Regions from separate parts of the Marinobacter salinisoli genome, predicted to be linked through region 3. Evidence: predicted binding sites of a transcription regulator. Region 3 holds the regulator's gene; each other region holds the start of a gene.

Region 1 (10,602 bases), 420 kb from region 3:
GCGATATGGACAACAAACTCCTGCCGCTCCTCGATATTCACCCGAGTATCCTTGAATGACTTGTCGGTTGGCTTTCTGCCCACCGAGAGCATGATCAGTGGCGGGTTACTCGTAATCGGCGTGAAGAATGAAAAGGGGGCCAGGTTGAAGTCGCCCTCGGGATTCTCACTGAGCACCCACGCAACTGGCCTCGGAATGACCGTTTGCGTCAGCGCGTGGTAGACATCGGCGGAGTTCATGCCTTCAAAATCAATAATCATCCTTTGCTCCTTGCTTTGCCGGCTCCGGTGAGCGGGCATGAGTGAGCCACAGAGCCATTAACACGCCATGCAGGATCACAAACGGAATCGCCACCACCACCAGACCATCCCAGCCCATGGCGGCGAGCACGGCACCGGCCGACAATGCAGCGGTTGCCTGCGCTCCAAATACCACCGTATCGTTGATGCCCTGCACGCGGAAACGCTCTTCCTCTCTATAACCGTCAGGCAGCAATGCCGTCCCCCCGACGAACAGAAAATTCCAGCCAACCCCCAGCATCAGCAGCGCACCGAGATAATGGTGGAAACTGATGCCACTTGCCGCGAGCCCTATGCACCCGACGTACAGTAACAACCCCGTTATCATGAGAACGGGAATCCCGATGACACGGGTGAGCCAGCCGCTGACCAGCGAGGGCAAGTACATCGCCATGATGTGAAGCTGAATGACACGTTTGGCGTCGTCGAGATCGTGCTGGGCAATCTCCGTCATGCTCAGGGGGGTGGCGGTCATGATGAAGCTCATCACCGCATAACCCACGGCGGCGGAGCTCATCGCTGCCAGCACCAGAGGGCTTTTCAGGATTTCGAGCGTGGGACGACCGCCCGTAACGGATCCGTGCGAGGTCAGCTCAGCCTGACCTCGATATCCCGCACCGAGAACCATCAGTGCCGCAGCCTGAGCCGCGGCAAGTGCGAGCCAGCTGGTCAGAAAGGGAAAGGCCTCATTCCCGCCGGCACCCAGCCCGGCGATTTCCGGCCCCAACCAGGCGGCAATTAATCCCCCGAACAGAACCCTTGACGCGGCGCTGCCACCCAGCTCTGGCGGTACCGATTCCATGGCAGCAAAGCGGTACTGATGAACTACAGCCAAACCCGTTCCGGCGCCAAAAGCCGCAAAGCACAGCAGGCCGAAACTGCCCAGCCAGGAGGCCATCGCCCCAACGAGGCTGAAGCCGACCCCAATGGCCGCACCGAGCAACATGACCCGTTTTCTGCCCAGACGCGAGGTCAGCCAGGCGGCGGGCCGGACCGCCAGCACCGTGCCCACAACCACGAGCCCTACCGGCAGCGTGGCCCATTGAGGGTCTGAGGCCAGCAGTCGTCCCTGGATACTTCCGATGAAAACAATAAACGGCGCCGTGCACAGGGCCAAGGCCTGGCTTGCGACGAGGATCCAGACATTCAGCGGCATAGGCTTATTTCTTCCGGTAGATGATGCCCGGATGACACTGGACCATTTCGTACAGGTCTGACAGGCCATTGAGCGACTCGGAAGCCCCCAGTATCAGGTAACCTCCGGGGTTCAAGGTGGCGTGAATACGCTTGAGAATGTCTTTCTTGAGATCCGCCGAGAAGTAGATCAACACGTTCCGGCACAGCACAACGTCAAACTTGCCCAGCACAAAGCGGTCCAGAAGGTTAAGAAGCTTGAACTCGACCATGCCTTTGAGTTCGGGATTGATCTGCCAGCCGCCATTGGGTGACGGCTTGAAGAACAGTTTCTGACGGTCAGGTGACAAGCCCCGGCCGATGGCAAGCATTTCATATTCGCCCCGCCTGGCCACCTCGAGGACGCTTTTGGAAATGTCGGTTGCCGTAATCCTGACATCGCGCAACTTCCCGGGGCGCTGACGACGATACTCTGCCACCGTCATAGCAACTGAATACGGTTCCTGCCCGGTTGAACAGGCGGATGACCAGATGCGAATCGGTTGATTGCCTTTGCGGTCTGCCAGTTCTGGAAGTAGTTTGTCCTGGAGGATGCGAAACGGGTGATTGTCGCGAAACCAAAGGGTCTCGTTGGTTGTCATTGCATCAATCACCACCTCACGAAGCGCCCCCCGGCCGTAGCGCTGCAACTGCGACAGCAACTCGCCGAGTGATTCCAGTTCATGCTCTTCGAGGATCCTGCGCAGGCGGCTCTTGACCAGATACTGTTTGTTCTCGCCCAACAAAATACCGCAGGCATCCTGCAGGAATGTTTTGAACGCTTCGTATTCCTGAGGAGTAATGTCAGCTTTCATGTAAGCTCTGTAGTGTGGTCAGCCAGCGCCCATGCCATTCAACGCTGATCGACTATGTCCATCACCCGTTCGGCCAGTTCGTCCGGCCCGAACTTCGCAACAAAATCATCCGCACCCACCTTTTGCACCATGGCTTTGTTGAACACGCCACTCAAGGAGGTATGCAGCAGGATATACAGCCCATTGAGCGCTGAATCGTTCTTGCAGCGGCTAACCAGCGTGTAGCCGTCCATCTCAGGCATTTCCACGTCAGAAATCACCAGGGACAAATGATCCGTGGCCTTCGATCCGTCACGGGTAATTTCTTTCAGGTATGCCAATGCCTGCTTTCCGTCGTTCTTGGTCACCACCGGCATACCGATGGCGGCCAGACAACGCTCAATCTGCCGTCGAGCAACTGCCGAGTCATCAACGACAAGCACCGGAAGCTGGCCCGCGTCCTGCGCCGAACGCTTGCTCAAAACTTCGGGCGAAACATCTTCCCGCAGCGGCGATACTTCTGCAAGAATCTTCTCTACATCAATGATTTCGACCAGCTTTTCATTAAGCTTGGTGACCGCCGTCAGGTAAACGTCTTTACCACTCCCCCGGGGCGGAGGAACGATATCTTCCCAGTTAAGATTCTTGATCTCGTCCACACCCGCCACCAGCAGGCCCTGGGTCTTGCGATTGTACTCGGTAATAATCACAAAGCTGCTGGCGACGCTCTCCGGGGGTATCGGCGGCAGGCCGATTGCCATACTCAGGTCGATTACCGGCAAGGTCTGACCCCGAATGGAAGCCACACCACGAACCACGGATTGGCTTTTGGGAATTGAAAACAATTTCGGGCACAGCAGTACTTCTCTCACCTTGAAGACGTTAATGCCATACAGCTGCTGGCCACGAAGCCTGAACAGCAATAATTCAAGACGGTTCTGCCCCACCAGCTGAGTTCGCTGGTCAACGCTGTCCATTACCCCTGCCATGCCTGATCTCCAGCACTGCCGGTTTGCCCCGGCACACAAATTGCTTTTTCTTGTTTTGGTAAAACGGCAAGCGACAAAAATGCGTCGGTCCGTTGGCCACGATTCAATGTATCGGCCGATTTCTGTAAAGCCTTAATGTCGAAGCTGGCCCAATCAACGTGCCAGCACCAGCATAAAGTAAAGCGGGATCTATGCGCATCACTAAATTGAGCCTGACACTCCTTGCTTTCCTGATCGCCTCGCCGGCACACGGAAAGACCTCAGCGACGGAAATCCAGCACGCGGCGCAAGCCTTTCTGGAAAGGTTCGCCCTGGCCCAGGAAGAAAAAGGCTACTCAGTAACTTTCGCGACCGGCTCCGTCGATAATCGAGTGGCCCTCGCCGATTGCGACAGAGAGCTCGCCGTGGACTTCACCGGGGATCCCTGGAAGTCTGAACACCCCTCGGTGCAGGTCGCGTGTCACGGCGAGCGCCCCTGGCGAATGTTTGTGACAACCAAAGTATCCATACAGGGTCCGGCCCTGGTTGCTGCCCGCCCCTTGGCGCGCGGTGAACGTTTGTCCCGGGCATTGGTCACAACCAGGACGATGACCGTGAACGCCAGCCGTCGGGGCGTACTGAAAGATTTTTCCGATGTTGAGGGCATGAACATTCGGCGCGCGATGAATGCCGGCACACTGATCACCCCCGACATGCTATCAGCCCCGGATGCCATTCAGCGCGGTGATCACGTGGTGATTGTAGCCCGCAGTGGTAACTTCAGCGTGCGCTCCAGAGGCAAGGCGCTATCAAGTGGTGCCATCGGTGAACAGATAATGGTCGAAAACCTGACCTCGGCGCGCACCATTCGGGCTAACGTTGTGGCCCCCGGGCGTGTGCAAGTCACCATGTAAAGTATAAAAAGCAGGCAGAACGTTGCCGACCGGCAAGACACTGCCGCTTTATAAACAGTATTTTAAAATTTTTTCCTAAAGTTATCGCTTTTGCTGCCGTAACATAGGTTGATACTCCAATCATTCGCATAAGTTATGCGATTAAACAGGCAAGCAGGTACCCAATATGTCAGTTGACTTCAATGGAATTGGCCCCGGCCAGGTCAACACACAGAAGAACCCGGCCGACAAATCCACAGGCTCCGCCAAGGCACAGCCCACCGTCAACGAACAAGCCCGCAATCAGGGGGCCGCTGCAAGCGGTGACAGCGTGAGCCTGAGCAACCAGGCAAAGAACCTGAAGCAGATCGAACAGAGCCTGGCTGACCTCCCTGAGGTGGACGACAACCGTGTCGAGAAGATTCGCTCCGCCTTGGAAAACGGCACATATAAAGTCGACGCTGAAAAGCTGGCCCAGAAAATGCTTGAGATGGATAAAGGCATTTTTGGGTGAGTGAGCAATGGCCGCAACTGATGATCTGAAACATCTTCTGAACGAAGATGTCCGTCAACTCGATGAACTGGCGGACCTACTTGCGAATGAAAAGGCCTGCCTGGCCTCATCGGATGTGCCCGCCCTTCAGCCCCTCACCGAGGCCAAGTCGCGCCTTCTGGGAGAAATACGGGAACGCGCCAAGAAAAAGATCCACCTGCTGGTTGCCATGGGATACACGCCTCAGCACGGCGCGCCGTCCCAGTTTATTCAGGCAGCGGGGATGGCCGAGATCTTCGAACTCTGGAAGCAGGCTGACACTCAGATGAAAGCGTGCCAGGCCCTGAATCAACGCAACGGGCGTGTCGTGGGCCACCTTCAGAAGCGACTCGGCCGACTGAAGGATATCTTACGCGGCACGGCAACGCAGCCCAAACTTTACGGAGAGCGAGGCGAAAGGACGTCTGTTTCCAGCCGAACGGTACTGGCGAGCGCCTGACATCAAACCCGGACAGATCAAAACACGCCCGCAGCTGCGGGCGTTTTTTTGGTCTTTCGCTAGTGAGTGTAGATCGTCATATTTGATGCTGAATCAAAGCGGATGTCCGTCATGGTCACATTTCCCATCGACGGCCCCCGGCTTCCAGTGACCCGTATGTTCTCCAACCGAATCTGCTCGATCCTTTCTGGCAACGTCAGCGTCAAACCTCCATCCTCTCGCAGCGTAAATCGCGGTTCTCCTTCCCGATAATGAACGCCGTAAATGGAAAGGCTGGAATCGAGGAAGTTTAAAATAGGCACAAAGATATTCGCCGTGAACTTGAGGGCTTCAATGGCATCAGCATCAATCTCAACTCGATCGCTGGCCGCTTCGTCAACCATCGCAGAAATCGATGCGAGCTGGCCAATCAGCCGGTTGTCCGCCTGCCCCGAGATGCCCGCCATTTCATCCTCACTCATCGGCATCAGCCCGGTCGCGTGGAATTCGCCAACCTCATCCATCCGCGCTTGAGTGCCAGAGTTGTGATTGGCCGCAAAACTCACCAGAGGCTGAAGCGGGAGGGCGACGACAGCCACCAGGGCCGCCGCGTTGCGGTACCGTGACTGATGCTTGAGCACACGCTTGAGGTCTTTCTCGGTAATCCACCCCGCGTCCACGAGCACTTCACCGAGCCGCTCCCCGGTTTCCCGCTGTATATGGAGGGCATCGTCAAGCTGGCTGTCGGACAGATAACCCCGATTGACCAGAAGCCGACCCAGACGAGACTTTTCCTCAAATCCCCGGTGGATATTCACACGATTCTCCTTACCGCTCTGGAAACCGTACAACGCGGCCCGGTATGGATGTGTGTGGGTTTACCGCTGAATACACTCAGCAAATATAGGCCAGCCAGCGAAAACCGCTCAGCTTCTGCTAACATCGTGATTCCGACACCCATTGTCTGGATAATGTCTCCGCTACTGACAACTCAGCCAACAAGAGAGAGCCGCCAATATGCTGAACCACCTGATACCGGTGCAGAAACTCTTCACAACCCTGATCGCATTTTTTATCGCTTTCGTTCCGATCGGTGCAGCGCAGGCAGAAAACAACGAACCGGCGGGGAGTGAATCGCTGCCCCAAGTCCGGATTGTCACCAACCATGGCCCCATTTTGCTGCAGTTGAGGCCCGATGTAGCGCCTGAAACCGTCAAGAACTTTCTATCTTATGTAGCTGACGGGTTTTACGACGGTACAATCTTCCATCGTGTGATTCCCGGCTTCATGATCCAGGGCGGCGGGTTTACCGCAGCTCTGTCCCGCAAACAGACCCGCTCTCCGGTCGTGAATGAAGCCAGCCCTACCCTGAAAAACCTCCGCGGAACCGTTGCGATGGCCCGAACCAGCTCCCCGGACAGCGCGACCTCTCAGTTTTTCATCAACCAGGTCGACAACAACTTTCTGGATGCTGGCGTTCGTGGCCCCGGATACACCGTGTTTGGCAAGGTGATTGAAGGGATGGGCGTGGTCGACACCATTGCAGGCGTCGAGACCGGTTATTCCCGCGGCATGGGCGATGTTCCCGTTCAACCTGTCGTTATTGAATCAGCCTCCGTAGTGGAGACCGATCAGTAACACCATGCACGACAACACTCTCTTACCGGCGATCGAGTCCGCCGAACTGATATGGCGCGACGGCGTGCCGGAATCGGCACGCTTCGGGGACGTTTACTTCAGCCGCGACAACGGCCTCGAGGAAACCCGATACGTTTTCCTGCAGCACAATGGCCTTCCGGATCGGTTCAGAGCCGTTCCGCACCGGGGAAACTTCGTGATTGCCGAATCGGGGTTTGGCACAGGTCTCAACTTTCTTGCGGCCTGGCAGGCGTGGCGCGACTCTGCTCCTGACCACGCCGCGACTTTCCACTTCGTATCCGTCGAACGCTTCCCGCTGACGGCGGCCGATCTGAAAAAGGCGCTGGCGCTCTGGCCTGAGCTATCGGAGCTGGCCAATCAGTTGCTGGATGCCTACCCACCCCTCGTTCAGGGAACGCACCGCCTGATCTTCGACGGCGGCCGGGTTCGGCTCACGCTCTATTTCGGAGATGTGTTGGAGGCCTGGAACCTGCTGAACTTCCACGCAGACGCCTGGTTTCTGGACGGCTTTGCGCCCTCGCTCAACCCCGAGATGTGGTTAGAGGAAGCGATAAGCCTGATTCGAAAACACAGCAAACCCGGCACTACGCTCGCGACCTTTACCGCAGTGGGCCGAATCCGACGGGCGCTGATCGATGCCGGCTTTACCATGAGCAAACAGCCCGGATTTGGCCGCAAGCGTGACATGCTGGCCGGTCTTCTGCCAGGCGAGGCAGGGCGGCCTGGCTGCCATCGGCAGGGTGCTGTTGCCGTGATTGGAGCGGGAATTGCGGGCTGCTTGCTGGCGCGTAATCTCGCTGAGCGCGGGTTAGACGTCCTATTGTTCGATGGCGCAGCCGAGCCTGCCTCGGGCGCGTCCGGCAATCTACAGGGCGCCTCGTACGTCAAACTGGGCGTGGAATTCAACGACCAGACCCAGCTTGCATTAAGTGCCTTACTGTTCAGCCAGCACTACTACCAGCCTTTCACGGGTCGCTTCTGGCATCCCACGGGGCTGCTTCAACTGGCGTGGAATCCCAGGGAGGCAGACCGACAGAATCGTTTTATTGAACGGAATCAATACCCTGCCGACATATTGAGAGCGGTGTCCCGGCAAGAGGCCAGCACCTTAACGGGCCTTCAAACCTTTTCCGGAGGGCTGTGGTTCCCCGGCAGCGGCTGGCTTCAGCCCGGTCCGCTGTGCCGCGCGCTTGCAGACCACCCCCGGATACGCGCTGAGTTTGGCGCCAACGTCAGTCGATGCCTTAGGCAAGGCGAGCAATGGCTGGTGGAGACCGCGAATAACGCGCAATATGAAACGATCAGCGTCGTATTGTGTTGTGGCGACAAAACGCCCGAACTTCTGCCTGACGGCAAACGCTATCGATTCAAACGCATTCGCGGCCAGGTCAGCCACCTGGATGCCGAAACGGCTCGCCTGCCCAACGCGGTTATCTGTGGTCAGAAATACCTCAACCCTGGTCACGACGGCATCGCGGTGACCGGCGCCACCTTTGATCTGCACGACGACACGCCCGTGCCGACAACTCAGGGACACCTTGAGAACCTGACGAATGTCGGTGACATGGCGCACGACCTGTTTCAGCCAGACCAAGTACCGGAACGCATGGCCAAAGAGATTCAGGGCCGGGTTGCGTTCCGCTGCACCACGCACGATTACCAGCCAGTTGCTGGCCCGGTGGCCGACACCCGCAGAGATACAGTTCAGACCGGCCTCTATACGCTGACGGGGCTTGGCAGTAAAGGCCTTACCTACGCGCCCTTGCTGGCCGAATATCTCGCCGATCGATTGTCAGAACAGCCAGAATGCCTGCCCCAAAACCTCTCCCGCCGGCTCGCCAGCGAGCGGATGATAAAAAATTAATTGTAGATTGCAAGCATACGGCCGATATACAAAATCGAGGGATATCAACTCTAGGGCGAGGATATAGCTTCATGTCGATTTTCGTGAGTGAGCCAGGACGGCCGGGCGGACTGGCGGTCAGGCCTACACAGGCAAGAAAGGTAACCGACGTGACTCAAGTCGCTTCAAGCTCCGCTGTGAAAACCAGCGACAACACCAAATTGGGGTCACATCAGCCGGTTCACCGAAGAGCTCTTGAAGAATACGGAGCGTCCGATGACGGGCAAAGCCCTTTAACGCGAGATTACCTCCCCGTTCGCCGGCTGTTTTCCTCCCCGTGCTATTCAGTAGAAGCCATCGCCACCCTTGAGCAAGCCCTGTCGGTGATGGACGAGCACAAGGTCCGGCAGCTGGCGATCACGAATAACGGCCAGATTGCAGGGCTGCTGGAGAAAGCTCAAGCGCTGGAATCGATGTACCGAAGCAAAAACGGAAAATTACAGGTCGTGAACGTCGAGTTGCCGGCCTACATCACCGTAACGCCGGAAACCGACGCTCACCACCTTGCCCGTCTGATGCTATCCCACGAGCTTACCTCCGCTCTGGTGATCGACCAATCGGGCACACTGCAAGGTATCGTAACCAATACTGATTATCTTCGCTTTTTTGCCGGCCTAGCCAAAGATGACGCAATGGTTTAGGGGTTCAGCAAATCGCCTTGCGGGCCAAAAAGAAGGATATTCCAATTGTTCCCGAATCGAACCAGAGCGGTAATCTCATCGTCCCTGTAGTTGGCCAAATCCACAATCTCAGAATCCCCTGCAGCAACCTGATATCGCCAACTGCTGTCGAATTCGCTGGAATCCAGGTCGTCGGTGGCGTCCAGAGAAAGCCGCGCAATCGCACCATGCTGACCTGAAACTACCGCCCCGGGCGCGAACTCGCCCTCCGTTTTTCCAGCAACGACCAGATCGTTATCGAACAGATCTATGGCCACAAACCGATCGGCCTGGTTGTCCTGCTGATCATTCACGGTAAAGGCCCGCGTTACATTGCCAAACCGTGTGCCACCCAGAACGAATCCAGCCGAACTCCCGAGCGCATTGCGTTCGAAACTCGGCGCGGCACCATTCTGTTCATCCGTGCGGTTGTATTCTGTGGTGCCATTCCCCAGCAACCAGATATCTGTTCCACTCGAAACCCCCGCAATGATGCGGTCATCGAGTTCGGTTGCAATCTGGTTGACGGTAATATTGCTGGCGAGGCTGCTGGTGCTGTAAAAAAATGCGCCCGGCTCCCCTATCGCATTCGGGCCACCTTCGAGATCCGAACTCCAACCATAAACCAGAGGAACCGACTCATTCGAGCTAACCCCCGCAACATATTCGTCACCGCTATAACCCAGTTGACGCGTCCAGCTTACTTGGGGTTTTTCAGCCTGACCATCCAGTGTGGACTCGATGATTTGCACAAAACTGTCGAAATTCCCTGCGGGCAGTTCCTCTGGCCAGGCACCATCAGTGACGCCGGCAAGCACGAGCTGGCCAGAAGAATTGATATCCATCGCTTGCACCAGATCGGTGCCGGACGTGCCGGTGCGAATCTCCCAGTTTCTGAGGTATTCGCCCCCGTTGCTGTCAGAATCGAAGCTGTATTTTACGGCAACTACATCCGCTTGCTGGCCAGCCTCAACGTTATAAGCAACTCCGAGTTCGTACAGCGGTTGCTCTTGTCCGCTAATACCCGCACTCGCACCTCGTATGTAACGCTCCGATGTGGCCAGGACAGGGCCAATTCCATTTTCGACCACCAAGCCACTCCCGGACGGCGCTATCTCTATCTCCTGGAATAAACCACCGAGGCGATCCAGAATTCGGACAGAAATCCGATTTCCGTTTTGAGGCTCATAACCTGCGACAAAAATGTTGCCATTCTGCTCCACCGAAATATCCGTGGGCAGGAAGCTCTCTGCGCCGGTTTCGTTCACCAGAACTGCGCTTTG
Region 2 (10,602 bases), 1.6 Mb from region 3:
CACGTCAATATCCCGTGTGTAGAGCGCGGCGATCTGCTCCGAAAACCCCCACAGCAGCGACGCAAACACCAGCGCGACCAGGCCGGCCAGTATCAGCGTGCTGTGGGAAATCAGCCGGGCGGTATCCGGCGCGCCGGCACCCACCAGGAAACTGATGCGCAAGGTCAGCGCCATGCCGATGCTCAGTGGCAGCATGAACAGCAGCGACACTACATTTAGGGCGATCTGGTGGCCGGCGACCACCACCGGTCCAAGCGGCGCCAGAAACAGGGCAATCACCGAAAACATGCTGGCTTCCACGAAGATCGTGAAGCCAATGGGCACGCCGAGTTTCAGGATGTAGCTCAGTCCCGCCAGATTGGGGCGCACCCAGTCCGCAAGCAGGTGGAATCTCCGGTAGGCCTCGCTCCGGTTGAGGTATATGAGCAGCGCGAGCGCAGCAAGGCCGTTCGACAGCGTCGTTGCCCAGCCACACCCGATCCCACCCATGGCTGGGACTCCGAACTTGCCGAAGATGAAAATGTAGTTCAGAGGCAGATTGATCAGCGTGCTCAACACGGAGAAGGCCATGATCACCCGGGTATGGCCCAGGCCGTCGGTCAGCCCTCGCAGGGCGTTCATCAACAGCAGAGCAGGCACACCCCAGGAGAAGGCGTCCAGGTAGCCCTGGGTAATGCGGGCGGTGTTGGCTTCCAGATTCAGCAGTTCCAGCAACGGATGCACATGGCGCAACAGCAGGATCATGATCACCGAACCGGCGGCGGCCAGATACAGCCCCTGCCAGGTCGCCGGCATGATCTTGTCAAAGGTGCGTGCGCCGTTGTAGCCGGAAATGATGGGCTGCAGGGCACCCAGAAGCCCCATGAAAAACAGGAACACGGGCATCCAGATGCTGCTGCCAATACCCACGGCAGCCAGGTCTTCGGCGCTGGCGTGGCCGGCCATCACCGTGTCGATCACCCCGTTGGCCATCTGGGCCACCTGGGCAATCAGGATCGGACCACCCAGAAGGGCAAGGGTGCGCCACTCGGCCAGGGTACGTGGAATGAGGGGCTGGCGGGCGGCCGGTAACGGCTGGTGCGTTTCGTCCATCATGCGGCGAATCCGGGGTTGTCCGTGTGGCTGGGAGGTCAGGCCGTTGCGGCCAGCCGGCATGTTACTCCATTCGGCGATCGGCGGCACGACACGTCGACATTCGTCGGCTGGAACTTTTGTCAGGAATCAGTACAGTAGCCCGCTGGTTTTCACAGGGTAGTCAGGGCAATGGCATTACTGGTCTTCGTTACGGTTCTCTGGGCGTTTTCTTTCAGTCTGATCGGGGAGTTCCTTGCCGGTCAGGTGGACAGTGACTTTGCGGTGCTCAGCCGGGTCCTGATTGCCGCGCTGGTGTTCCTGCCTTTCCTGCGCTGGCGGGGCGTTCCCGCGGGCATGAAACTGGGCATTCTGACCACCGGCATGCTCCAGTTCGGCATCACTTACCTGTGCCTGTACCGCTCGTTCAGCTATCTCACGGTGCCCGAAGTCCTGCTGTTTACCATCTTCACGCCGCTGTACGTCACCCTCATCGACGACGCCCTGTTCCGCCGCTTTTCACCGGTGGCGCTGGTGGCTGCTGCGATCGCAACGCTGGGCGCAGGGATCATCCGTTACGATGGCCTGAGCGAAGATTTCATCACCGGCTTCCTGCTGCTGCAGGTTGCCAACTTTACCTTTGCCGCCGGGCAGGTGGGGTACAAGCACATCATGCAGCGCTATCCGCTGGACGTGCCGGCGTTTCGCACCTTTGGCTATTTCTTCGTCGGCGCGCTGATCATTGCCCTGCCCTCGTTCCTGATTTTCGGGAATCCCGACCGCCTGCCAACCACCGGCCTGCAGTGGGGCATCCTGGCCTGGCTGGGCTTTGCCGCGTCCGGGCTCGGCCTGTTCCTGTGGAACCGGGGTGGCTGCCGGGTGGATGCGGGCACCCTGGCGATCATGAACAATGCCCTGGTGCCGGCGGGTTTGCTGGTGAACCTGTTGATCTGGAACCGGGACGCAGACCTGCTGCGCCTGGCGCTGGGCGGCGGTGTTATCGCGTTTTCTCTGTGGGTGAATGCGCGCTTCCATCCACAGGCGAGACTGCGCAGCCTTGCCTGAGCGCGTCCGGGCAATCATGCCGCCCTATCTCGGATATTGCCCCTGGTGTCTGCAACGCCACGGCGTGGGCAAAGGTTATGAGAACAGTCGTCCAGGCGCTGACCCGGGGCACTCTGTCTTGCTTGGGGTCAAGCCCTGGCCCCAAAGCCCACTGGCATAATCGGCGCTCAAGAAGTGCCCCATCCTGTCGATACCTTCTGTGCGGACGGTTGTGCCGATTCCCATCCGGGTCTCGGTGTCCGGTTCTTCAGCCCACTGTTGTTGCTTTTTGGCCCAGGCGAGTAGTCACTGTATGCGTAAAAATCTGCCGGTAACCCAGCGAGAAATCACCATGCGTCCGGGCGGGCGCCTGATCTCGACCACCGATCTCAAAGGCGTGATCACCTATTGCAACGACGAGTTCTGCGAGATCAGCGGATACGCCCGTGAGGAACTGGAGGGGCAGGCGCATAACCTGATTCGCCACCCGGATATGCCTCAGGCGGCGTTCCAGAACATGTGGACTTACCTGAAAGCCGGCAAGGCCTGGATGGGCGTGGTTAAGAACCGGGCCAAAAACGGGGACTTCTACTGGGTCAGCGCCTACGTCACGCCGGTGTGGGAAAACGGCCAGATGGTGGGGTACGAATCGGTGCGAGTGGCCCCGACCCGGGAGCAGATTGGCCGTGCGGAGAAACTCTACGGCCGGTTACTGGCGGGCAAATCCGCCGTCAGCCGGTTGGATAAGACCAGCTCGGTATTGAAATCCGGCTGGTCCTGGCTGATGTCACTGGGCGTAAGCCTGGTGGCCCTGAGCATGGCCGATGCAGGCTGGTTGCCGATCACCCTGGTGGTGGCCGGTCACGGTGTCGGCGCGACCCTGCTGATGAAGTCGGTGATTGGCCGGCTGCAGCGTTTGCTGGCGTTACGCCCCGACGCTTTCAGGGATCCGGTGATTGCCCGGGGCTACAGCGATGAGAACGGCTCGTTCGCTGAAATGGAAATGATGCTGCTGAGCGAAGAGGCGCGCATCCGCACCGGACTGGCGCGGATTGACGATCAGGCGGAACTGCTGGACCGTCAGGCGCAGGAAACCCTGGGCTATGTGGGCGAAGGCGCCCAGGCGATCGCGCGCCAGCGTGCCGAAACCGATCAGACCGCCTCCGCCATCCACGAGATGACCGTGTCGATTCAGGAAGTCGCGGAAGCCGTAGTCAATAACGCCCGGGAAGCGGAGCAAGCCAATCGTCTGGCCGGCGTTGGCAGTGAACGCAGTGCCGAAGCCCTGGTGGTGATTGAGCAGCTGGTCGGCCGGGTGAATGGCCTGGGCCAGACCATCAGCAGGCTGGGCGAGGCCACCCACAGCATCGGTGAGGCCGCGAACCTGATTTCCGAGATCGCCGAGCAGACCAACCTGCTGGCGCTGAATGCCGCCATCGAGGCCGCCCGGGCCGGTGAACAGGGCCGTGGCTTTGCCGTGGTGGCCGATGAGGTGCGCTCCCTGGCGCGCCGTACCCGCGAATCAACCATCCGGATTCAGGACGTGATTGACGATTTCCGTACCCAGGTGGATGCCGCCATCACCGCTACCCGGGAAGGCGAAGACGTTGCCGGCACCGGCCTGGAGAAGGTTCAGGAGGCCGAGCATTCGCTGCGGGATATCGTCAGTTCGATCCAGACCATCTCCGACAGTTTCATCAGCATGTCGGCGGCATTCGAAGAGCAGAGCCAGGTGTCCGATGAGATCAACCGTCAGATCACCAGCATTGCGGACCTGGCCGATCACAGCGATACCCAGGCGGATGAGGCCCGGCAGAGCAGTGAACGTCTGGGCCGGATGTCCCGTGGTTTGAAAGACCTGAGTGCTCGCTTTATCCAGAAACAAGGCCGGTAACATCGGCTCGACCTGATCGGCCTGTCGGTCTTGACAGGCCTTGGAGCTTGGGGGCATGCTCAAGCGTCCCTGTTCAAGGCGTATTACCGATTTCATGAGCTCCTCACCGTTCCAGCAACTGTTGCGACACCGGAGAAGTCTGGCCCTGGCCACGCTGTTCTTCTGGGCGCTCTGTGCTTTGCTGGCAGGCTGTTTGATTGGTTTAAGTAGCCAATCCGGGAGCACTTCGATGTCGGTGCCCATGGTGCATGAGCACACGGGCCACACTGAACACGGCCATGACGGGCGCGGCATTACCGCTGCCGAGTCGGTGTCGGACCTGGCATGCTGCGAAACCGGACATGACCCGGCGCCACTGACGGTTCTGAGCCTGCTCGCCCTTGCCGTGGGCCTGCCCCTGGCCTTTCTATTGCCGCTGCTCTCGGGCAATGGAGCTGGCTGGCGCCGACAGCCGTTCCATTACTTCCGAATACGTCCCCCCCGATACCACCTCGTTTACTGTTCTTTCCTGCATTGAGTCTCTGATGCTGTCGCTTCCGCGTCATGGCGGGAGTGTGCCCGTTTGATGGTTCCCGGACAGCTTTGGGCCGCTTGTGGCAAGCGGTCAGATCATGGAGACAGAGATGCAACGTATTGTTATGGCGCTGGTGCTTGTGGCCATCGCTTTTGCCGCCGGCTGGTGGGCGCGTCCGCTATGGACCAGCACCGATGCGAGCGCGGTTGAGTCCGACGCTAATGCCCAGGCGGAGCCGCTCTACTGGGTGGCCCCGATGGATCCCAACTACCGCCGCGACAAGCCCGGAAAATCCCCCATGGGTATGGATCTGGTGCCGGTCTACGAAGAGGACCAGGGCGGGTCGGATGACGGTGGTGTCACGATCGCTCCACGCATCGTGTCGAGCCTCGGCGTGCGGATTGCTGAGGCGACCGAGGGTGCGCTGGAGCTCCCGATCGAGACTGTTGGCCGGGTCATGTACGACGAGGATCAGCTGGTGCATGTCCACAGCCGGGTGTCGGGCTGGGTAGAAAAACTGCAGATTACCGCCACTGGCGACCCGGTTTCCAAAGGGACAACCCTGATGGAGTTGTACTCGCCGGACCTGGTCTACGCGCAGGAAGAGTTCCTGCTGGCCCGGCGTATGAACGACCCCCGGATGAAGCGTTCGGCCCGCAACAAACTGTTGGTGCTGGGCATCACGGAGCGCCAGGTCAATGAACTGGATCGGCGCGGGGAGGCCACCCAGCGCATCCGGATTGAAGCGCCGGAAGGCGGCTTTGTGTCCAGTCTGAACATTCGTGAGGGCATGTTTATCACCCCCGATACCGAGGTGATGGCGATTGGTTCACTGGCGTCAGTGTGGGTCATCGGTGAGGTGTTCGAGCGCCACGCCGGCCTGGTGGAACCGGGCCAAGCCGTCGAGATTTCGGTACCCGCTTTCCCGGGCGAAAGCTGGACCGGCGAGGTGGATTTCATCTATCCGGAACTGGACGCACAAACCCGGACTCTGCGGGTGCGCATCCGGGTGCCCAACCCGGATCAGCGGCTGCGACCGAATATGTTTGTCGATCTGCGCCTGAACGCACCGATTGGCGACAACCTGCTATCGATTCCGAGGGAAGCGCTGATCCGGGATGGGCGCCATCCCCGCGTCATTCTGTCCGAGGGCGATGGACGATTTCGGCCTGTGCCGGTCAGCCCGGGGCGGGAAGTCGGCGATCGGGTGGTGGTCATCGAGGGCCTGACAGCCGGTCAGCAAGTGGTGACCTCTGCGCAGTTCCTGATCGACTCCGAAACCAATCTGGATGCCGCCCTGGCGCGCCTGGAAGAAGCCGAGCCGGAAGAGCCCAAGCCTGAGCAGGTGGAGGTGGGCGCCACTGTCACCGGCCTGATGCCGGAGATGGGCATGATTGCCCTCGAACACGAACCGATCCCGGCCTGGGACTGGCCCACCATGAAGATGGATTTCGAGCTGGCGGACGGTGTCGAACTGCCCCCGCTGGAAGTTGGCGATCCGGTGGTGGTGCAAATCCGCGATGCCGGCGACTGGACCTACATCATCGAGGGCATCGAAGCCGCCGGAGCAAGCTCCGCCACAGAACAGACCACACCCGAGAGGGTGGTCGAGGCTACTGGTGAGGTCCGTGAGGTCATCGCCGGGCCCCGCCTGGTGACGGTGGTGCACGACCCCATCCCGGAATGGCAGTGGCCGAAAATGACCATGACCTTTGAGGTGGCCGAGGACGTCGACTTTGACCAGCTCACTGCCAATCAGCGCATTGAATTCCGCCTGCGGGAAACCGAGCAAGGCGATTACCGGCTGGAATCCTTCCAGCCCCTGAAGTAACCCCGAGTAACTGCAGTACATCCGAGCAATTGCCAAGGAGCAAACCGATGAAAACCATTGTTTCAGCATTCGTATTCAGCGCCAGCCTGGCCCTGCTTCCCGGTGTCACCATGGCCGACAGCCACGGCATGGACGGCCACCAGGGTATGCACGGCGATCAGGCTGACGGCCACATGATGAATGGCCAGCATCAGCAGATGATGCGCAAGGTGGATGGCATGGGCACCGTCAATAAGGTGATGGGTGACCATCACATGATCAATGTCACCCACGAACCCATCGAGGCCATGGGCTGGCCGACCATGCGGATGAATTTCAAGACCGACCAGTCGGTGGATCTGGGTTCCCTGAAAGAAGGTGACCAGGTGCGTTTCGTCATGGAAGTGGACGAAAACAACAACTACCGGATCATCGAGATCGAAAAGCAGTAATCACTGCGGGGCTTCGGCCCCGCTGTCCCGCTGAGTTTCAGGAGTCGCCATGATCAACGCCGTTTTGCGCTGGTCCATTCACAATCGTTTCTTCGTCCTTCTGGCCACGGTGATTCTGGTCGGCTGGGGCTTGTTTGCGCTGCGTAACACCCCGGTGGATGCCATCCCGGATCTGTCGGATGTGCAGGTGATCGTCAAAACCACCTATCCCGGGCAGGCCCCGCAGGTGGTGGAGGATCAGGTTACCTATCCGCTGACCACCGCCATGCTGTCCGTACCGGGTGCGACCACGGTGCGCGGATTCTCATTCTTCGGCGATTCCTTCGTTTACGTGATTTTTGAGGACGGCACCGACCTGTACTGGGCCCGATCCCGGGTGCTGGAATACCTCAATCAGGTGGCGGGGGACCTGCCCGATGCCGCCAAACCTCAGCTCGGCCCGGACGCTACCGGGGTGGGCTGGGTGTACTCCTACGCCCTGGTGGACCGCACCGGGCAGCACGACTTGTCTCAGCTGCGCTCGATCCAGGACTGGTTCCTGAAATACGAATTGCAGACTCTGCCCGGCGTGTCCGAGGTCGCCACCGTGGGCGGCATGGTGCGCCAGTACCAGGTGGTGGTTGATCCCAACCGCCTGCGCGCCCACGGTATTCCGTTGCAGCAGGTCCATGCGGCCATCAGCGCGGGGAACCAGGAATCGGGTGCCTCGGTGGTGGAAATGGCCGAGGGTGAATACATGGTGCGGGTCACCGGCTACATTCAGGGCCTGGAGGACTTGCGACAGATACCCATTACCCTGAGCGATGCAGGCACGCCGCTGCTGCTGCGTGATCTGGCGGACGTGCGGCTCGGCCCGCAAATGCGCCGGGGGGTTGCCGAACTCAATGGCGAGGGCGAAGTGGTGGGCGGCATCATCGTCATGCGCTCCGGTGCCAATGCCCTGGAAACCATCGATGCCACCAAGCAGCGTCTGGCAGAACTGAAGAGCAGCCTGCCCGACGGGGTGGAGGTCATCCCCACCTATGACCGTTCCACGCTGATCCAGAGTGCGGTGGACAATCTTTACACCAAGCTGGTGCAGGAGTTCCTAGTGGTGACGCTGATCTGCGCTGCCTTCCTGTTCCACCTGCGTTCGGCACTGGTGGTGATTATCAGCCTGCCCATCGGCATCCTCGCTGCTTTTGTGGTGATGTACTACCAGGGCATCAACGCCAACATCATGTCGCTCGGCGGCATCGCCATTGCGATCGGTGCCATGGTGGATGGCGCCATCGTGATGATCGAGAACGTTCACAAGCACATCGAGCGAACACCCCTGACCCCCGAAAACCGATGGGCGGTGATTGGCCGGGCGGCCGGCGAGGTCGCGGCGCCGCTGTTTTTCTCCCTGCTGATCATCACCATGAGTTTCCTGCCGGTGTTCACCCTGGAAGCGCAGGAAGGCAAGCTGTTCGCCCCGCTGGCCTTTACCAAGACCTACGCCATGGCCGCTGCCGCAGGGCTGGCCATCACCCTGGTACCGGTGCTGATGGGCTATTTCATCCGGGGGCGGGTCCTGCCGGAGCACCGCAACCCCCTCAACCGGTTACTGATTGCTGCCTATACACCGTTGCTACAGGCCGTGCTGAAACAGCCCTACCTGGCGCTCGTGCTCGGGCTGGCGGTACTGGCGGTTGGCTTCTGGCCGATGGACAAGCTCGGTAGTGAATTCATGCCGCCATTGGACGAGGGCGATCTGATGTACATGCCCACCACCTACGCCGGTGTGTCGGTGGGCAAGGCCCGCCAGATTCTGCAGCAGACCGACCGGCTGATCGCCACGGTACCGGAGGTGGAGCGGGTGTTCGGTAAGGTCGGGCGGGCGGAAACCGCCACCGACCCGGCACCGCTGACCATGCTCGAAACCTTCATTACCCTCAAACCCCGGGATCAGTGGCGCGAGGGCGTTGATCTGGAAGCCCTCAAGGCGGAACTCAATCAGTTGGTGGACTTCCCGGGAGTGACCAACGCCTGGGTGATGCCGATCAAGACCCGCATCGACATGCTGTCCACCGGCATCAAGACCCCGGTGGGCATCAAGGTGGCCGGGCCGGAACTGGATCAGATCCAGGCCATAGGTCAGCAGCTTGAAACCATCCTGCCGGTGGTCGACGGCACCGCCTCGGTGTATTCCGAGCGGGTGGCGGGTGGCCGCTATATCAAGGTGGATATCGACCGGGAGAAAGCCGCCCGGTTTGGTTTAAACATCGAGGATGTTCAGACGGTCGTGCGCACGGCCATTGGTGGCATGCAAGTCACAGAAACCGTGGAAGGGCTGGAGCGCTACCCGGTGAATCTGCGTTATCCCCAGCGTTATCGGGATTCGGTGGAACAGATGCGTCTGCTGCCCATCGTAACTCCCCGGGGGGATCGCATCGCCCTGGCGGATGTGGCGAAGGTCGAGGTAGAGGACGGTGCCCCGGTGATCAAATCGGAAAATGCCCGTCTTAACGGCTGGACCCTGGTGGATATCGAAGGTCGGGACCTGGGCTCCTGGGTGGCGGAGGCCCGGGAGGTCGTGGAGCGGGAGCTGGAACTGCCACCGGGATACTCCATCGCCTGGTCGGGCCAGTACGAGTATATGGTGCGGGCCAAGGAACGCCTGTCGCTGGTGATCCCGCTCACGTTGGCCATCATCGTGGTGCTGCTGTACCTGAACTTCCGCAATTTCATCGAAGTACTGATCATCCTGGGCACGCTACCCTTCTCGATGATTGGCGGCATCTGGCTGATGTACCTGCTGGGCTACAACCTGTCGGTCGCCGTGGGTGTGGGTTTCATCGCGCTTGCCGGGGTGGCGGTGGAAATAGGCGTGTTGATGCTGGTGTACCTGAACCAGGCCTGGCACCGGGTGCAGGAGTCGGTGGATCACCAGCTCGGGCAAATCGAGTTTGAGCAGCTGCGGGAAGCGGTGGTGCACGGTGCGGCCCAGCGGGTGCGACCAGTGATGATGACCGTTGCGTCGATTGTGGTTGGCCTGGTGCCGATCATGGTTGGGACGGGCACCGGGTCCGAGGTGATGCAGCGGGTTGCCGGGCCCATGATCGGCGGGATGATCAGCACGCTGATACTGGCGTTGTTGCTAATCCCGGCCATCTTCTACCTTTGGAAAAGGCGAATCGTAAAAAACCATTCAATAAAACGGGAGATCTGACATGTTACGAAGCGCGATTGCAGCTGTTTTACTGAGCGTCGCACCCGCTGTCGGCCTGGCCGCGCCGGGCCACGATGACAGCAACCAGAGCCATCATGGTGACCACGGCAACCACGGCAACCACGGCAACCACGGCGATCACAGTGGTCATGGTGGTCATGGTGGTCATGGCGGCGGGCACCATGGTATGGGCCCGGTTGGTCGCCCGGGAAGCGCCGATGCGGTGGATCGGGTGATCGAAGTATCGGCCGGCGATGACATGGCCTTCGATCCCGGCGCTCTGAATATCCGGGGCGGACAGACCGTCAAGTTTGTGGTGACCAATACCGGCCAGATCCCGCACGAGTTTGTGATTGGCACCGCCAGCGAGCACGAGGAGCACCGCGAGCAAATGCGCCAGATGATGGCCAATGGCGGTGGCCACCATGACCACCAGGGCCCCAATATGGTGATGCTGGAACCCGGTGAAACCAAAACCCTGATCTGGCGCTTTGCCGACGCGCCGGTCGACGGACAGCTCCAGCTGGCCTGCAATATTCCCGGCCATTACGAGGCTGGCATGCACAGCCCTGTTCACATCAAGTAAGACATGGGGGAGTGAGTGGCAACTCACTCCCCTGCAAC
Region 3 (10,602 bases):
TCTGGAGCTGACTGGTGTCCCGGGCAATGTCCTCGAAGTTCTTGGGCAGAAAATCCACCGCGCCGGCTTCCAGCGCATCCAGTGTCACCCGCGCGCCTTCATAGGTCAGAGAAGAAAACATCAGCACCGGCGTGGGCTGCTTGCGCATGATTTCACGCACTGCCGAAATGCCATCCATCACCGGCATCTCATAGTCCATGGTGATGACATCCGGCCGCAGTTTTTCCGCCATCTCGACGCCCTCGCGGCCGTTCGAAGCCACGCCAACCACCTCAATCTGGCCGGAGCCGGACAGAATTTCGGTCAGACGCTTTCGGAAAAAATGCGAATCGTCCACAACCAGGACAGAGACTGCCATCTACTTCTCCTACACAAAAATACGCCCCAGCAAGGCAGCACTTAACTGTAATGTTGCAGCAGACTGGGCACGTCGATAATCAGAGCGATACGACCATCACCGGTAATGGTGGCGCCCGCCATACCCGGTGTGCCCTGCAGGGCCCGGCCCAGAGGCTTGATGACCACCTCTTCCTGACCAACAAGCTGATCCACCACAAACCCGACCTGCCTGGTTCCCATGGCCACGATCACGACATGGGCGGTTCCGGTCGTTGTGTCACCGTCGCCGTTACGTACCAGCCACCGCTTGATGTGGAACAGCGGGAATACCCGATCGCGGACCACGATACACTCGCGGCCATCGACGATGTTGGTTTTGGTCAGATCCAGATGGAAGATCTCCACCACGTTCACCAGCGGCAGGGCAAATGACTGCTCGCCCAGCATAATCATCAGTGTCGGCATGATAGCGAGGGTCAGCGGCACCTTGATGGTGATGCGCGAGCCCTTGCCCAGCTCGGATTTGACGTTGATCTGGCCATTCAGCTGGCCAATCTTGGTCTTTACAACGTCCATGCCAACGCCGCGGCCCGACACATCGGAAATCTGTTCCTTGGTGGAGAAGCCGGCGGAGAAAATCAGGTTGAAACACTCGGCCTCGGTCAGGCGATCGGCCGCATCCTGGTCATAAACGCCCTTCTCCACGGCCTTTTGCCGAAGCTTTTCCGGGTCCATGCCGGCGCCATCGTCTTCAATCGCCAGCAGGATATGATCACCTTCCTGCTCGGCAGACAGAGTCACCGTTCCCATCGGTGGTTTGCCGGCTCTTTCCCGCACATCCGGCGCCTCGATCCCGTGATCGACCGAGTTCCGGACCAGGTGCACCAGTGGATCGGAAAGCGCCTCGACCAGGTTCTTGTCGAGATCCGTTTCCTCACCGTGCATCACCAGATTCACTTCCTTGTTCAGGTTGCGGGCAAGATCCCGTACAACCCGAGGGAAACGACCAAAGACTTTCTTGATGGGCTGCATCCGTGTCTGCATGACCGCAGACTGAAGGTCGGTCGTTACCACGTCGAGATTCGACACGGCTTTTTGGAGCTGTTCGTCTTCACTGGCACTGCCGAGACGATCCAGGCGATTGCGCACCAGCACCAGCTCGCCCACCATGTTCATGATGTCATCGAGGCGCTTGGTGTCGACGCGAACCGTGGTTTCTCCCGCCGGGGGTGTGTCCTTCGCCGGGGCAGTCTTGGCTGCCGGTGTGGCGTCGGGCGTGGCCGCTTTGGTCTCGGCGCGGGGGGGCGGTGCCGGGTCGCGGCTTCCGGTGTCGGGGGCTTCGGCCGCGCTTGTGGGGCTGCCACCCTTACCGTGCAGCTCGTCGAGGAGCTTTTCGAACTCATCGTCGGTAATCAGGTCATCACCGCCAGTCGAGCCGGCATCAACCAAATCGGCCCCTCCGCCATTGGCTGCTTCAGAGCCCGCCTCCGGCGCGCCGCTGAACTGCCCTTTCCCGTGCAGCTGATCCAGCAGCGCCTCGAATTCGTCATCCGTAATCTCTTCGTCACCGGAGCTGTCAGCAGCACCGGCAGCTTCTGGCGCCGGCGCGGCCGCGCCCTGCGGCGCGTCATGCCCTTGCAACGCATCCAGCAGTTGCTCGAACTCATCATCGGTGATGTCGCCACCATCGGCAGGCGCGTCACTGGTCGGCGGGGTCACGGCGGTGTGATTGGCGGGCTCGGCAAAGGCGTCCAGGGCGGCAATCAGGGCGTCCGGGGCCGGCGTCGGCTCCTCGTGGTTACGCACCTGCTCAAACATCGCGTTGACGTTGTCCAGCGCCTCAAGCACCACGTCCATCAGGTCCGAATCGACCCGACGCTTGTGATTCCTGAGGATATCGAACACGTTCTCTGCCGAGTGGCAGCAGTTAACCAGAGCGTCAAGCTGAAGGAACCCGGCCCCACCTTTAACGGTGTGGAAGCCCCTGAAAATTGCGTTGAGCAGATCACTGTCGTCTGGATTTTGCTCGAGATCCACCAACTGTTCGGACAACTTCTCGAGAATTTCCCCTGCCTCGATCAGAAAATCCTGCAGAATCTCTTCGTCAGCATCGAATGCCATGGATTACCCCACCTGTTCAGAAACCAAGACTGGACAACAAGTCATCAACGTCGTCCTGCCCCGAAACCACATCTGCCCGCTCATTGGCCCTGATCTGGGGGCCAACGCCTTCCTCCGGAGACACCTCCACCGCATCGATCTGATGCACCGTTCCGGTCAACTGATCAACGTGGCTTGCCATGACAACCAGACTGAGCATCTGATCTTCAACTTCTTTCACCAACGCAGTTACTTTCTCGATCACCTGCCCGGTAAGATCCTGGAAGCCCTGCGCCAGAAGGATGTCCGACAGGTTGCTGTATACCGCACCCGCATCCCTGGTGAGGCCATCCAGGAAGCGATCCATCCGGCCGTACAGCGCTCTGAACTCATCCGGTTTCATTTCCCGGCGGCCCAGCCGCTGCCACTCCTGGCGCAGCGCCGATGCCTCTTCACTGGCAGCGCCGGCCAGGGGCATGGATTCTTCCACCAGGTCCATGGTCCGGTTGGCCGCTTCGCTGGTCATCTGCACCACGTAAGCCAGGCGGTCGGACGCATCGCTCATCTTGGATAGGGCTTCGCGCTGCTGGGGACTGCGGGGATCGATCTGGAAATTGCGAATGGCCTCGTGGAGCGACCGGGTCAGCCGGCCCACTTCGCGGTAGAGGCTCTGATCCCTGACCTCGCTCAGTTCGTTGATCACCGACATCGCCTGGGCGTAATCCCCGGCCTCGAGGTGTCGGGACAGCTCCGATGCTTGCCACTTGAGCTGTTCAGCAGCGTCCGGCTCGAGGCTCCGATGGTTCTTGTTGGTATCGCTCATGAGAGCCATCCGACCTCTGTTTTACTGGATGCGTTCGAATATCTTTTCGATTTTTTCTTTCAGCACGGCAGCGGTAAAGGGCTTAACAACGTAGCCGTTCACACCCGCCTGAGCCGCGGCCACAATCTGGTCCCGCTTGGCTTCGGCGGTAACCATCAGGACCGGCAGGGCCTTGAGGTTTTCGTCGGCACGGACCTCCTTGAGCAGATCAATGCCAGTCATGCCCGGCATGTTCCAGTCGGTCACCAGGAAATCGTATTTACCGCTTTTCAGCATCGGCAGCGCGGTATTACCATCATCGGCCTCATCCGTGTTGGTAAAACCCAGATCACGCAACAGGTTCTTGATAATCCGCCTCATGGTGGAAAAGTCATCCACGATGAGAATCTTCATGTTCTTGTCCAATGGGACCTCCAGTTACTAAACCCGGAACTCGGTTTACTGCCCGTCAACAATCGGGCGGATGACTAAGACATCGGTCTATTGTGTGTGCTTTACGATGCGTGTAAAGCGCCGGTTACCAAAACGCTACAGAGCCGGATGGCGCTGATACACAAGGAAGAATGACGACAGGAAGTGATTAGACACGCCAATCCGACAGACGGCTTCGCAACCTGAGCGCCGCCTGACTGTGAATCTGGCTGACCCGGCTTTCGCTAACCCCCAGAACCGCTCCGATTTCCTTCAGGTTCAACTCTTCCTGATAGTAAAGACTCAGTACCAGCTTCTCCCGCTCGGGCAACTCCGCAATGGCCTGCGCGAGACCCTGACGGAAGGCATCGGAGGAGATCCCTTCCAGCGGGTTGTCACTGTGCTCTGTTTCTTCTATCGGCAGCTCGCCGGATTCATTTAGCTCATCCAGGCTAAAAAGCCGGCCGCTGTTGCTGTCGGCCAGCGCGGAATGGTATTCGTCAAGATCCATGCCCAGCTCCTCGGCCACTTCCGTGTCCTGGGCTTCCCGGCCAAGCCGGCCTTCGACTGCTTTGATGGCCTCGGAAATTCGACGGGCATTGCGATGAACGGAGCGCGGCACCCAGTCGCCCTTGCGGATTTCATCCACCATGGCGCCGCGAATTCGGATACCGGCGAAGGTTTCAAAGGTTGCACCCTTGGCAGAGGTATAGCGCTGGGCGGCCTCCAGCAGGCCGATCATGCCGGCCTGTATGAGGTCTTCCAGTTGCACAGAGGCGGGTAGCCGCGCCATCAGGTGAAGAGCGATTTTCTTGACCAGCGGCGCATGATCTTCAACCAGTTGCGCTGCTCCCGGCGCCGTGCCGGCCTGCTGGTAGATTCCCAGGTTCTTCGCCAATGTCATGTATCCGCTGTTGTTTCGATTGGATCAAATCAGACTTGGACGAGCCGTTCCACGAAGAATTCGAGGTGTCCCCGGGGCGAGGACGGCAGTGGCCAGTTGTCCACTTTGTCGGCCAGCGCCTTGATCGCCAGGGCGGCCTTGGATTTGGGGTAGGCATCCAGAACCGCACGCTGGCGCTGAACGGCCTTTTTCACGGCCTCGTCGAACGGCACCATGCCCACGTATTCCAGCGCCACATCAAGGAAGCGCTCGGTCACACGGCTGAGTTTCTCGTACAGGTGGCGGCCTTCTTCTTCATTCCGGACCTGATTGGCAAGAATACGGAACCGGTTGGTACCGTAATCACGGTTCATCAGTTTGATCAGCGCGTAGGCATCGGTAATGGAGGTGGGCTCGTCGCAAACCACGAAGAGCAATTCCTGCGAGGCGCGCAGGAAGCTGACAACCGATTCGGATATACCGGCGGCGGTATCCACAATCAGCACATCAATTTCGTCGCCCAGTTCACTGAAGGCATTGATCAGACCGGCATGTTCCATGGCGCTGAGCTGTGTCATGCGCTGGGTTCCGGACGAGGCCGGCACCACCTTGATACCGCCCGGACCTTCGACCAGCACGTCTCTGAGGTCACACTCACCCGAGAGCACATCGGCGAGGTTCCGGTTGGCGGTGATGCCCAACAGAACGTCAATATTGGCCAGCCCCAGATCGGCATCGAGGATGACTACCCGGCGCCCTTTCTGCGCGAGAGCAATACCCAGGTTGACGGACACATTGCTCTTGCCAACCCCGCCTTTTCCGCCGGACACTGCAATTACCTGAACCGGTTTCGCTCTGCTCATGCTCGTTATATTCTCTCGCCAGTTAATCCAAGGCTGTTCTTATCGTTCAGACGACTGCCCGCCAGTGTCGGCCACGTCAGCGGGTCCCTGTTCTTCAGGCACCCTCAGCAACGGCCTGTTGTTGCTGCATATTTTTCAAACGCTCCACGGCCAGGCGAACCAGTGGAATCGCCTCGGCGTGATGCAAGTGCTCGGGTATCTTCTGGCCGTCGGTGTAATAGGCCACCGGAAGACTGGTTTCCATGGCAAAACCGAGAGACTCACCGAGCGTCAGGGCTTCATCGATCTTGGTCATCACGCAGCCCGCCAGATTTGCCATCTTATAGCAATGCCAGACGGATTTCATGATACGCGGCTGACTGGTTGCGGAAACCACCAGATGGGTGCGGATATTATGATGGCTGCGAGCCAGCTCGGCCAACTGCTCCTGGTAGCCTTTGTCAGCGCTGGTCAGGCCGGCAGTGTCGATCAGTACAAGATGCTTGTCTGACAGCTCATCCAGGATATCGTCCAGTGAATGGGTCTCATCCACCACCCGAACCGGCACATTCAGGATGCGGCCGAACACAAACAGCTGCTCGTGCGCGGCAACACGGTAACGGTCGGTCGTGACCAAGGCCAGGGAGTCGGCGCCGTGTTTGAGTACATAGCGCGCAGCGAGCTTTCCGATGGTAGTGGTTTTGCCGGATCCGGTTGGCCCCACCAGGGCGTACACGCCCCCCTCATCCAGCCATTCCTTGCGCGAGGTACGTACCCCGGTGGCCAGCATTTTGAGTGACTGCTTCCACCCCTCATCCAGACGTCCACCCGTGTGGCGACGCGCAAGGGACGCGGACAAATCATTGCTGAGCCCGAATTCCTGCAGGCGCTCGGCAAGGCGCTGCTGAACGGGATTGACGCCGGGCCTGGCCATTTGCTGCGCCTGATTGCCACTCATCATGTCGCGCAGAGAGCTGATTTCCGCCCTCATTTGCGCCAACTCGCTGGAGTAGTCTGATGTCACAGCCGCGCTGCGCTCGCCACCGGACTCAGGCTGAGGTGACGGGGCACTCTCGTCAAACGCGGCATCCCACTGACTACTGCCAGCAGCGGCGCGTTTTTCCCGCACCCCCCGGATTCGCTCTCGGGAACGATTCAGCTCGTCTTCAAGCCGGCGATGCTGGTCGGCCTGCAGTTCTGCCAGGCGGGCACCGGAGGTGGCAGACCCGGCCTCTTCGCCCAATCGCTGGCGCGCCATGTTTTCGTCGTAATCCAGTGCCGTCACAATTTCGACACCTCCATCCACTCGACGATTGGAAAGAATGACAGCATCCGGCCCCATTTGTTCACTGACTTGCCGGAGCGCCTCAGCCATACTTTGAGCGAAAAACCGCTTTACCTTCATTCTACCTCTTCCTCCACCGGCCACGCTGCATCTGCGCTAGCCGCTTGTCTTTCCGTCGTCACTGACCAACGGACGCCACGATGGTGATCTGTTTGTTTTCGGGTACTTCCTGATACGAGAGCACGTGCAACCGCTCTACCCCGTAGCTGGCGAATTTCGCCAGCACCGGCCGGAGCGGCCCTGAAACCAGCAGGATGGCGGGCTTACCCAACATTTCCTGCCGCTGAACACTGTCCTGCAACGAGCGCTGCAGTTTTTCCACCATGTTCGGCTCCAGCACCATCCCGATGTCGTCCTGACCGCCGGATTGTTGACTCTGCTGAACCGACTTCAGCAACATCTGTTCCAACTCTGGGTCGAGGGTAATAACCGGAATCTCCGACTCGTTACCGCAGATACTCTGGACGATCATCCGACGCAGCGCCTGGCGCGCCACCATGGTCAGCAGCTTGGGATCCTGGCTACGGGGATGGATGTTCACAATTGCCTCGGCGATGGATCGCATATCCCGAATCGGCACTTCTTCCTTCAGCAGGCTCTGCAAGACCCTGAGCAACAGGCTGATGGAAATCGTCGTGGGCACCAGCTCTTCGGCCAGCCGGGGTGACATCTTCTCCAGCTGATCCAGCCATTTCTGGGTTTCCTCATGCCCAAGCAGCTCATGAGCGTGCTTCTGAAGCACCTGGTTCAGATGGGTTGCGACCACCGTGCTGGCATCCACGACGGTGTACCCCAGGGTCTGGGCCTGATCTTTTTTGTCGGTTTCGATCCAGCAGGCATCCAGACCGAAAGCCGGGTCCTTGCCTTCGATACCTTCAATTTTGCCGAACACCTGCCCCGGGTCGATGGCCAGTTCCCGCTCGGGGTGAATCTCTGCCTCGGCGATGGTGACCCCCATCAGGGTGATGCGGTACACGTTGGGCATCAGGTCCAGGTTGTCCCGGATGTGGACAGACGGCATCAGGAAGCCAAGATCCTGTGACAACTTCTTGCGGACCCCTTTGATCCGGCTGAGCAACTGCCCACCCTGGGACTTATCCACCAGCGGAATCAGGCGATAGCCGACTTCCAGCCCGACGATATCCACGGTGGCGACGTCGTCCCACCCAAGCTCGCGGGTCTCACCGGGCGCCGGTAACTGATGCCCCTGATCGGCAGCGCCATCGGCTTGCAGTTCCTGTCCGCCGGCACGATGCACCCCGGCACCGCCCTGGGCCGGAAACACCGCGCCCTCTTCCACGGTTTGCTGATCCCGCTTCCAGATAAACCAGGCTGCACCGGCGGCCAGACTGCCGAGCCCCAGAAAGGCAACGTGAGGCATGCCCGGAATCAACCCGAGAATGATCAGGATGGCGGCCGCAATACCAAGCGCCTTGGGCGCACTGAACATCTGGCTGATGATTTGCCCGCCCATGTCCTGACTCGAAGTGACCCGCGTCACCATGATCGCCGCGGACGTAGACAGCAGCAGCGACGGAATCTGCGCAACCAGACCATCACCAATGGTCAGCAGCGCGTAGCGCTCCATGGCAAGTCCGAAGGTCAGGCCATGCTGCATCATGCCGATGGCAACACCACCGATAATATTGATGGCCAGAATCAAAAGGCCGGCAATGGCATCACCCTTAACAAATTTCGACGCACCATCCATGGAACCGTAAAAATCCGCTTCCTGGGCAATCTCGGACCGACGCAGCTTGGCGTCTTCCTGGTTAATCAATCCGGCGTTCAGGTCGGCATCAATGGCCATCTGCTTGCCGGGCATCGCATCCAGAGTGAAGCGCGCGCTTACCTCGGAAACCCGGCCGGCACCCTTGGTCACCACCAGGAAGTTGATGATCATCAGAATGGCGAACACCACCAGACCGACGGCGTAGTTGCCGCCGATGAGCACTTCGCCAAAGGACTCAATCACCTTGCCCGCGGCATCACCGCCATCGTGGCCTTCAAGCAGGACGATCCGGGTAGAGGCCACGTTCAGCGCCAGACGCAGCAGCGTTGCCACCAGCAGCACGGTCGGGAAGGACGCAAAATCCATCGGTCGCATGGCATACACGCACACCAGCAAAATCACGATGGACAGCGTGATATTGAAGGTGAAGAAAACGTCGAGCAGGAAAGCCGGCATGGGCAGGATCATCATGCCCAGCAACCCCATGAGCATCACGGGAACACCGAGATTGGCCCGCGTCAGGGATTTGACGTTATTCAGGACTAATACTCTGTCCATGCTTGAAGCGACTCCGGTAACAGGCCCCGGGGTAAACAAGGGGCGGAAATCTGACGCTAATTCGTCATTTGGACGGTAATTCGCAAGATCCGTACCAATCCTTACCCCAATTCCTCCGGCTTCGCCCTGCGGCCGCCTGACTCAAACCGCCAGATACGGTATCCTTGCGCGGTTCCATAGCGCTGCTTAACCATCAAAGAAAACCCACAGATAGGTGATCCCATGCCAATCCACGAGGTGAAACACCCCCTGATCCAACACAAGCTGGGCCTGATGCGCCGGGCGGACATCAGCACCAAGAACTTTCGTGAACTGGCACAGGAAGTTGGTGCCCTGCTCACCTACGAAGCCACCAAGGACTTCGGCCTGCAGGAACAGACCATTGATGGCTGGGCCGGACCGGTGAAGGTCGAACAGATTCAGGGCAAGAAGATCACCATCGTTCCGATCCTGCGTGCCGGTCTGGGCATGCTGGACGGCGTACTGAGCCTGATCCCGGTTGCCCGCGTGAGCGTGGTTGGCCAGATCCGCGACGAAGAAACCCTGGAAGCCAGTACCTACCTGGAAAAACTGGTGGGCGAACTGGACCAGCGTATGGCCCTGATTGTTGACCCGATGCTGGCCACGGGCGGCTCGATGATTTCCACCATCGACCTGCTCAAAAAAGCCGGAAGCACGGAAATTCGCGCCCTGGTACTGGTGGCCGCCCCCGAAGGCGTCCAAAAAGTATTGGAAGCACACCCGGACGTCTCGATCTACACCGCCTCAGTGGATGAGCGCCTGAACGAGAAGGGCTACATCCTGCCCGGACTCGGCGACGCCGGCGACAAAATCTTCGGAACCAAGCAAAAGGACGTTTGACCCATGCAAGACCACAGTAACGACCCGATGTGGAAACAGGCAATTGCCGGCTCCCAGATGCTTCTGGTGGCCTTCGGCGCACTGGTGCTCATGCCACTGATCACCGGTATGGATCCGAACGTCGCCCTGTTTACCGCAGGCCTGGGCACACTGATTTTTCATATTGTCACTGGCGGCCAGATTCCGATTTTCCTGGCATCCTCTTTTGCCTTCATCGCACCGATCATTGCCTCGAAGGGCAAGTTCGGCATGGAGGAGACGCTCGGCGGCCTGATGGCGGCGGGCATTCTTTACATCCTGCTCAGCGCTCTGGTTCGCCTGCGCGGCACCGGCTTTGTACGCTCCCTGTTGCCACCCGTGGTTATTGGCCCGGTCATCATGACCATTGGCCTGGGCCTGGCGCCGGTCGCCGTGCACATGGCCTCTGGCCGCACCGGTGACGGTTCCGCCGAACTGGTGCCCTACGACACCGCTATCTGGATTGCCATGATCTCCCTGGCCGTGACCGTCATCATGTCGGTCTGGGCAAAGGGCATTTTCCGCCTGATTCCGATTATGTTTGGCGTCATCGTGGGCTATATCCTGTCGGCCTTTGCCGGCATTGTGGATACCACCCCGGTGCAGCAGGCCCCCTGGCTGGCAGTGCCGAACTTCGTGGCCCCGGAATTCAGCTGGGGCGCGGTGCTGTTTATGATCCCGGTCGCCATA

Evidence for each region. Region 3 encodes FliA, which starts transcription of late flagellar genes. Its sites were predicted from a motif close to CTAAAGTTTNNNNNNNNNNNGCCGNTAA; they were not measured.
Region 1: flgM (flagellar biosynthesis anti-sigma factor FlgM) is a predicted target of FliA. The motif match lies at 4,224-4,251, and genes of this name have one in related genera.
Region 2: LPB19_RS04795 (methyl-accepting chemotaxis protein) is a predicted target of FliA. The motif match lies at 2,303-2,330, and genes of this name have one in related genera.

Annotation. Positions count from the first base shown of each region.
Region 1 is NZ_CP071247.1:2,769,959-2,780,560, forward strand. It holds gene LPB19_RS12610 (flavin reductase family protein) at 1-260, opposite strand, end outside; gene LPB19_RS12615 (MFS transporter) at 250-1,455, opposite strand; gene LPB19_RS12620 (CheR family methyltransferase) at 1,460-2,287, opposite strand; gene LPB19_RS12625 (chemotaxis protein CheV) at 2,326-3,255, opposite strand; gene flgA (flagellar basal body P-ring formation chaperone FlgA) at 3,447-4,148, shown strand; gene flgM (flagellar biosynthesis anti-sigma factor FlgM) at 4,315-4,641, shown strand; gene LPB19_RS12640 (flagella synthesis protein FlgN) at 4,649-5,119, shown strand; gene LPB19_RS12645 (pilus assembly protein PilB) at 5,179-5,916, opposite strand; gene LPB19_RS12650 (peptidylprolyl isomerase) at 6,116-6,736, shown strand; gene mnmC (bifunctional tRNA (5-methylaminomethyl-2-thiouridine)(34)-methyltransferase MnmD/FAD-dependent 5-carboxymethylaminomethyl-2-thiouridine(34) oxidoreductase MnmC) at 6,741-8,621, shown strand; gene LPB19_RS12660 (CBS domain-containing protein) at 8,693-9,301, shown strand; gene LPB19_RS12665 (hypothetical protein) at 9,298-10,602, opposite strand, start outside.
Region 2 is NZ_CP071247.1:1,065,739-1,076,340, forward strand. It holds gene LPB19_RS04785 (MATE family efflux transporter) at 1-1,092, opposite strand, end outside; gene LPB19_RS04790 (carboxylate/amino acid/amine transporter) at 1,264-2,136, shown strand; gene LPB19_RS04795 (methyl-accepting chemotaxis protein) at 2,429-4,009, shown strand; gene LPB19_RS04800 (hypothetical protein) at 4,065-4,526, shown strand; gene LPB19_RS04805 (efflux RND transporter periplasmic adaptor subunit) at 4,633-6,354, shown strand; gene LPB19_RS04810 (copper-binding protein) at 6,402-6,785, shown strand; gene LPB19_RS04815 (efflux RND transporter permease subunit) at 6,835-9,978, shown strand; gene LPB19_RS04820 (cupredoxin domain-containing protein) at 9,980-10,564, shown strand.
Region 3 is NZ_CP071247.1:3,187,223-3,197,824, forward strand. It holds gene LPB19_RS14535 (protein-glutamate methylesterase/protein-glutamine glutaminase) at 1-358, opposite strand, end outside; gene LPB19_RS14540 (chemotaxis protein CheA) at 400-2,460, opposite strand; gene LPB19_RS14545 (protein phosphatase CheZ) at 2,477-3,262, opposite strand; gene cheY (chemotaxis response regulator CheY) at 3,284-3,667, opposite strand; gene LPB19_RS14555 (RNA polymerase sigma factor FliA) at 3,843-4,577, opposite strand; gene LPB19_RS14560 (MinD/ParA family protein) at 4,607-5,419, opposite strand; gene flhF (flagellar biosynthesis protein FlhF) at 5,514-6,803, opposite strand; gene flhA (flagellar biosynthesis protein FlhA) at 6,862-9,033, opposite strand; gene upp (uracil phosphoribosyltransferase) at 9,256-9,894, shown strand; gene LPB19_RS14580 (uracil-xanthine permease family protein) at 9,898-10,602, shown strand, end outside.